DNA from 2 places in the Pseudomonas sp. PHC1 genome. Region 1 is predicted to be linked to the other one. Evidence: predicted binding sites of a transcription regulator. Region 1 holds the regulator's gene; the other holds the start of a gene.
The links. Region 1 encodes FliA, which starts transcription of late flagellar genes. Its sites were predicted from a motif close to CTAAAGTTTNNNNNNNNNNNGCCGNTAA; they were not measured.

Region 1 (3,416 bases):
TAGAATCCAAGGCTGGATAACAAATCGTCCACATCGTCCTGACCGGACACAACGTCTTCTCGTTTATCGGCATGAATCTGCGGACCTTCACCCTGCGAGAGATGTTTTTGTGGATCTTTTTCAGCAAGCATCGCCGCACGGTCATGTTCGATGCCCGCAAAGCGGTCCACCTGGCTGGCCATGAGCACGAGCTTGAGCAGGTTGCTTTCGACTTCGGTGACCAACTGGGTCACGCGCTTGATCACCTGGCCGGTGAGGTCCTGGTAATCCTGGGCGAGCAGAATGTCGTTCAGATTGCTCGACACCGCGCGGTTGTCCGCGCTGCTGCGTGCCAGAAAACCGTCGACCCGGCGCGCCAGTTCACGGAACTCTTCAGCCCCGACCTCACGGCGCATGAAACGGCCCCAATCGGCGCTCAAGGCCTGGGCTTCGTCAGCCAGGCCATTGACCACAGGGGTCGCGCTTTCCACCAGATCCATGGTGCGGTTGGCGGCAGCTTCGGTCAGTTTGACCACGTAGCCCAGGCGCTCGGTAGCGTCGGTAATCTGCGACACTTCCTCGGCCTGCGGCATGTGCGGATCGATCTGGAAATTGACGATCGCACTGTGCAGTTCACGCGTGAGCTTGCCCACTTCCTGGTACAGGCCACGGTCACGGGTCTGATTGAGCTCATGGATCAGTTGCACCGCGTCGCCGAACTTGCCTTTCTCAAGGCTTTCGACCAGTTCGACCGCGTGTTTTTTCAGGGTCGACTCGAAATCGCCCTGTGAAGATTCGTTATGCTCCATAGCTCCCCCGCGCGTCATCAGCCGATGCGTTCGAAAATCTTCTCGATTTTTTCTTTCAGCGCCTGAGCCGTGAAAGGTTTGACCACGTAGCCGTTCACGCCGGCCTGGGCCGCTTCGATGATCTGCTCGCGCTTGGCTTCAGCAGTCACCATCAGCACCGGCAGGTGCTTGAGCTTTTCATCGGCGCGCACGTGGCGCAGCAGGTCGATGCCGGTCATGCCGGGCATGTTCCAGTCCGTTACCAGAAAGTCGATGCTGCCGCTGTTGAGCACCGGAATGGCAGTGGTGCCATCGTCGGCCTCGACCGTGTTGGTGAACCCCAGATCACGCAACAGATTCTTGATGATCCGCCGCATCGTTGAGAAGTCATCAACGATGAGGATTTTCATGTCTTTGTTCAATTCGACCTCCAAGCAGTCTTAAACGCGCCCAGCACCTGGACGCGCCATTTCAATCAATCCGGCAAAACACTCGATGACTGTCTGGAGCACAACAGAGCAAGACCGGTGCCGTTCACCACCGCACCAGCCTCGTTCACAGTGTCCCCACACTGCCTTCAGCGCGCTCGCCACTCCCCCAAACGCCCCCGCAAGCGGGCCGCGCACTGGCTGTGTAACTGGCTGACCCGCGATTCACTGACGCCAAGGACTTCACCGATCTCCTTGAGGTTCAGCTCTTCGTCGTAGTACAGCGCCAACACCAGTCGCTCACGCTCCGGCAAATTGGCAATCGCGTCCGCCAGCGCGGCCTGGAAACGTTCGTCTTCCAGATCGCGCGACGGCTCCAGATGAGCACTGGCGCCATCCTCGTGCAGCCCTTCGTGTTCGCCGTCCTGCAACAGGTCGTCGAAACTGAACAGGCGGCTGCCCAGGGTGTCGTTCAAAATCCCGTAGTAATCGTCGAGACTCAATTGGAGTTCGGCCGCAACTTCGTGATCTTTAGCGTCACGGCCGGTTTTAGCTTCAATTGCACGAATCGCGTCGCTGACCATACGGGTATTGCGGTGAACCGAGCGTGGCGCCCAGTCCCCCTTGCGTACTTCATCGAGCATCGCACCGCGGATCCGGATGCCCGCGTATGTCTCAAAACTGGCGCCCTTGCTGGCGTCGTATTTGGTCGAGACTTCGAGCAGGCCGATCATCCCGGCCTGGATCAGGTCTTCGACCTGCACACTGGCCGGCAATCGCGCCAGCAAGTGGTAGGCGATGCGTTTGACCAGTGGCGCGTAACGCTCGATCAGCTCGTACTGCGCGTCACGCGCCGACTTCTTGTAGAAATTCATACCGCTGGCGGTCATAGCACAGGTCCTGCCGTTTGCTGCACGAGGCGCTCGACGAAAAATTCGAGGTGGCCACGCGGGTTGGCGGGCAGCGGCCAGGTGTCGACCTTCTGTGCGATCGCCTTGAACGCCAGCGCGCACTTGGAACGCGGGAAGGCTTCATAGACCGCACGCTGCTTCTGCACCGCCTTGCGCACGCTTTCGTCGTAGGGCACCGCACCGACGTATTGTAGGGCGACGTCGAGGAAGCGATCCGTGACCTTGGTCAACTTGGCGAACAGATTGCGACCTTCCTGTGGGCTCTGGGCCATGTTGGCCAGGACGCGGAAGCGGTTCATGCCGTAATCGCGGTTCAGCAGTTTGATCAGCGCGTAGGCGTCGGTGATCGAGGTCGGCTCGTCGCACACCACCAGCAACACTTCCTGGGCTGCGCGAACAAAACTGACTACCGAGTCACCAATACCCGCAGCGGTGTCAATCACCAGCACATCGAGATTGTCGCCGATGTCACTGAACGCCTGAATCAGGCCGGCATGCTGGGCCGGGCTCAGGTGAACCATGCTCTGGGTGCCGGAAGCGGCCGGCACGATGCGGATCCCGCCGGGGCCCTGCAACAGCACGTCGCGCAGCTCGCAGCGGCCTTCGATCACGTCGGCCAGGGTGCGTTTGGGTGTGAGGCCCAGCAGAACGTCGACGTTCGCCAGCCCCAGGTCGGCGTCCAGCAGCATGACCCGACGGCCAAGCTCTGCCAGGGCCAGGGACAAGTTCACTGACACATTAGTCTTGCCGACGCCACCTTTGCCGCCGGTCACCGCGATCACCTGTACGGGATGCATGCTGCCCATGTTATTTCTTTACCTTGTCTTGCATAGACGGAGGCCACATTACTGGCTGCGCGTTCACAACCGGAACAATGCATGGCAGACCATCGATGTAGGTACAAAAACGGTTCATTACCTCAGCCAACCTGCTTGGTCGGACTGTGGTAGATATCAGCGAACATGTCAGCCATGGCTTCTTCGCTGGGTTCTTCCTGCATTTGCACACTGACGGCGCGGCTGACCAGTTGATGACGGCGCGGCAGATGCAGATCATCCGGAATACGCGGCCCATCGGTCAGGTAGGCGACCGGCAGTTCGTGACTGATTGCCAGACTCAGCACTTCGCCAAGGCTGGCCGTTTCATCCAGTTTAGTCAGGATGCACCCGGCGAGCCCGCAACGCTTGTAACTGTGATAAGCGGCGGTTAGAACCTGTTTCTGGCTGGTGGTTGCCAGCACCAGATAATTTTTCGACCGAATGCCACGACCGGCCAGACTTTCCAGCTGCATGCGCAGGGCCGGATCGCTG
Region 2 (3,416 bases), on a different contig from region 1:
CATCGCCGAACTCGCGTTGAGCGTCGTGGACCCAGAGAGTCGTCGCCAGAACATTGCCACTCGGCTGGGCCGACAATTGTTGATTCATGCCCAGGCGTTTGGATGCCATGGCGTGACGATCAAACAGATGACCCATCATCCCTACACGCAACAGATGGCTGCCCGCCTGGGTTTTCACAGCACCGGGTTGCTGCCCGATCATGCTCCTTCACCCTTTGGTGAACCGGTACCGGAATCGTTGGTGCTCGGTTATGTCCGGATCGACGGCTATCAGCGCCCGTTGCCAAGACTCGCATGGCCGGATGGCTGCCACGAATTCATGCAGCAGATGGTCGACATGTTCGGGACACGGGACAACGCATCGCCCTGGATCGGCGACCCCATACAACTGGATCAGCGCTGGGGACGCTATGACGGCGTATTGGAATCGCTTGACGACGGATTGCTCAAGCAACTGCAGCAGTTGCCGGACCATTGGCTGATTTCGATCAGGCTCAGACTGGCGCAGGGTTTCGACAGCGCCTGGTGCCAGTTGTCGACCCTGGATTTCACATTCACCGGACTGGCACCCGATGAAAAAGGCTCGGGATGGCTGGCGCTGTTTCATCGCGGATTCCAGCCAAGAACGCTGACATTGGACTGTCCGCGGATGCAACGTCTGCAGGAGGACATGCGGCGTCGGGAACCCAAGGCTCCATGAACGATGAGGCCCGCTCCGTTACCGGGGCGGGCCTGCCTCATCAAGCCTTGGCGCTGACACCTTTGTCGGTCGGAGGCTTGCGCTCTCCACCCTGACCGTAGGTCTGCAGGTTCTGCAGCACATAGATGGCTTTCTTGTACTCGGGGATCAACGTATTGGCGTACTTGTTGCCCTTGAGATTATTGGTCTGGATGGTATCCAGTTGCGTCGCGAAATACTCCAGCGCATTGAACTTGGCATCCGGATCCTTCTGAATGCCGAAGCGATCAAACTTGTCGCCGGCGTTGAGCAAGGTCATGGACGTGATCTCGGAAATCAGGCCCCGACTGCGCAGCATTGCACTGAGGCTGCCCAATTGCTTGGCCGAAACATTGGTTGGATCGAAGCCCTTGATGTTCTTGTGCAGACCCTGCTTGTCCATCTCCGCTGTGCTGATCGCGGTCGGGTCGTTGCCGACCAGGGCCAGCATTTGCTTGACCTTCACGCTTTGAGAAACCGGTTTGCTCGAGCTTCCTGTATCTCGAACCAGCAAACCCGCCTTGGGTTGCCAGGCACCGGTATAGCCGATAGTCATGAGCAGGCTCCTTGCGAGGAAAACATGAAAAATTCCTTGTTGGATGACTTTTGAGTTGCCCGGAGTATCGGCCGGCAAACTAATGGCACCAACTTCTTTCTGCACTTTTTTACAATTTTTGTACATTCACGATACAAACCGGTAACAGCCCCGTAAATGCAGGGTTAGAGCGCTCATGACAATGCGATGAAAGTGGGTTTATTGCTCTAATGTTCGGCACAGTTAGTTCTCACGTAACGGGCCGGATACGTTCCATCGGTCGGGATCGCGGCTTTTAGGACGAAAGTACCTAAAGCTTCCCGAACTCGCGACGATACGCTAGGAAGCCCGCGCTGTTTTTTCCCTGCCCACAATAAGAATCCCTGCTCAAGGACCGGTTTCCATGCCCGCATTCCGCACCATTCAGGCTCGCTACACATTGTTTCTGGTTCTGTTCATTCTGTTGCTGTCGGTGCTGACCGTGGTTGGCATCAGCCAGTTGGTCGCGCCCAAGTTGCGCCATACCGAAGAACAGGTGGTGCTCAACCGTATCGCTGAAGTGGCCGAACAGATCCAGGGCGAATTGAACAAGGTCCAGGCGCAACAGCGCAGCATCACCCAGACCATCCCGCTGCTCGACAGCGCGGCCATCGACACCGTATTGCCGGGGCTGGTGGATCAATACGGTGAGCTCAAAGTATTCGGCGGCGGTATCTGGCCGTTGCCCGGCCAGCGTGAGGCCGGACGCAACAAGTTCAGTACGTTCTGGCACCGTGATGCCTCCGGCAAACTGGCAGTGAACACGTTCTGGAACAGCGACGCGGCGCCCAACTATTACGACCAGAGCTGGTACAAGGGCGGCATGCAGACCCCACGCGGCCAATGTGCCTGGGCCGCTGCCTATAAAGATGACGCCAGTGCCGAGCCGCGCACCAACTGCGCCATGGCCATCCAGAAAAACGGCAGCGCCTGGGGCGTCTCGACCATCGACGTGACCCTGGGCTTCTTCAACGATCTGGTGGCGCGCAAGGAAAAAGACCTCAACGCCGAAATGCTGATCGTCGAGGCCGACGGCAAGATCATCAGCAACAGCTCGCGCATCAGCGGGCCGATCGTGTTGAAGAACATCAGCGAACTGGCCGGCGGCTCGACCTTCGCCAGCCAGGTCAAGGCCGGGCTGCAAAACCGCGAGCAGGCGCAGCGCGTCGAATTCGACAATCACGGTGAAGCCAGCACTTTTTTCATGCGCCCGATCGAAGGCACCCCGTGGTTCCTCGCCACTGCCCTGCCGACCAAAATGCTCACTGCCCAACGTGACGATGTGCTCAGCAGCCTGAGCCTGTTGCAGATTCCGCTGGTGATCCTGCTGGTGCTGTTGCAGGTCTACGCGATTCGCCAACTGGTTTCGCGCATGAAAGCGCTGAAAGCCAACATCGATTCGCTGTCCAGCGGCGATGCCGACCTGACCCGGCGCATCACCATTCGCGCTGAAGACGAACTCGGCGCCATCGGCCATTCGGTCAACACCTTCATCGCCTATCTGCAGAACATGATCGGCGAAGTCACCCAGGCCACCGGCGCCATGGCCTCGAGCCTCGACAACCTGCAGCGCACCTCGGCGCACACCAGCCAGATTCTGCTGCGCCACGCCTCGGAAACCGACCAGACCGTGACCGCGATCAACGAAATGAGCTCGACCGCCGAAAGCGTCGCGCAGAACGCTGCCGAAACCGCCGCCTTCACCCAGCGCGCCAACGAAAACGCCGACCGCTCCCGCATTGTGGTCGGTGAAGCGTCCGGCAGCGTGGTGGCGTTGATCGACGAAGTGGCCAGCGCCACCCATAAGGTCGAAAGCATGCAGCAGGATGCCCAGCGCATCACCGAAATCCTCGGCGTGATCGGCGCCATTGCCGGCCAGACCAACCTGCTGGCGCTCAACGCGGCCATCGAGGCGGCGCGCGCCGGTGAACAGGGTCGAGGATTTGCGGTGGTGGCGGACGAAGTGCGTGCCCTCGCCGCCCGCACCCAGGCCAGCACCTCGGAAATCAACGAAATGTTGACCCGCCTGACCCAGGGCGTGAGCTCGTCGGTCAGCGCCATGGAAAACACTCAGGCCAGTTGCCAGTCGGCCGCCGATGCCACCACCCGGGTCAACAGCGGGCT

Region 2: the regulator FliA is predicted to act here: its motif matches at 1,564-1,591, upstream of ACKJSM_RS20795 (methyl-accepting chemotaxis protein).

Annotation. Positions count from the first base shown of each region.
Region 1 is NZ_JBJXHJ010000010.1:66,770-70,185, forward strand. It holds gene ACKJSM_RS15380 (protein phosphatase CheZ) at 1-788, opposite strand, end outside; gene ACKJSM_RS15385 (chemotaxis response regulator CheY) at 806-1,177, opposite strand; gene fliA (RNA polymerase sigma factor FliA) at 1,345-2,085, opposite strand; gene fleN (flagellar synthesis regulator FleN) at 2,082-2,912, opposite strand; gene flhF (flagellar biosynthesis protein FlhF) at 3,026-3,416, opposite strand, start outside.
Region 2 is NZ_JBJXHJ010000018.1:73,006-76,421, reverse strand. It holds gene ACKJSM_RS20805 (GNAT family N-acetyltransferase) at 1-700, shown strand, start outside; gene ACKJSM_RS20800 (hypothetical protein) at 741-1,274, opposite strand; gene ACKJSM_RS20795 (methyl-accepting chemotaxis protein) at 1,657-3,416, shown strand, end outside.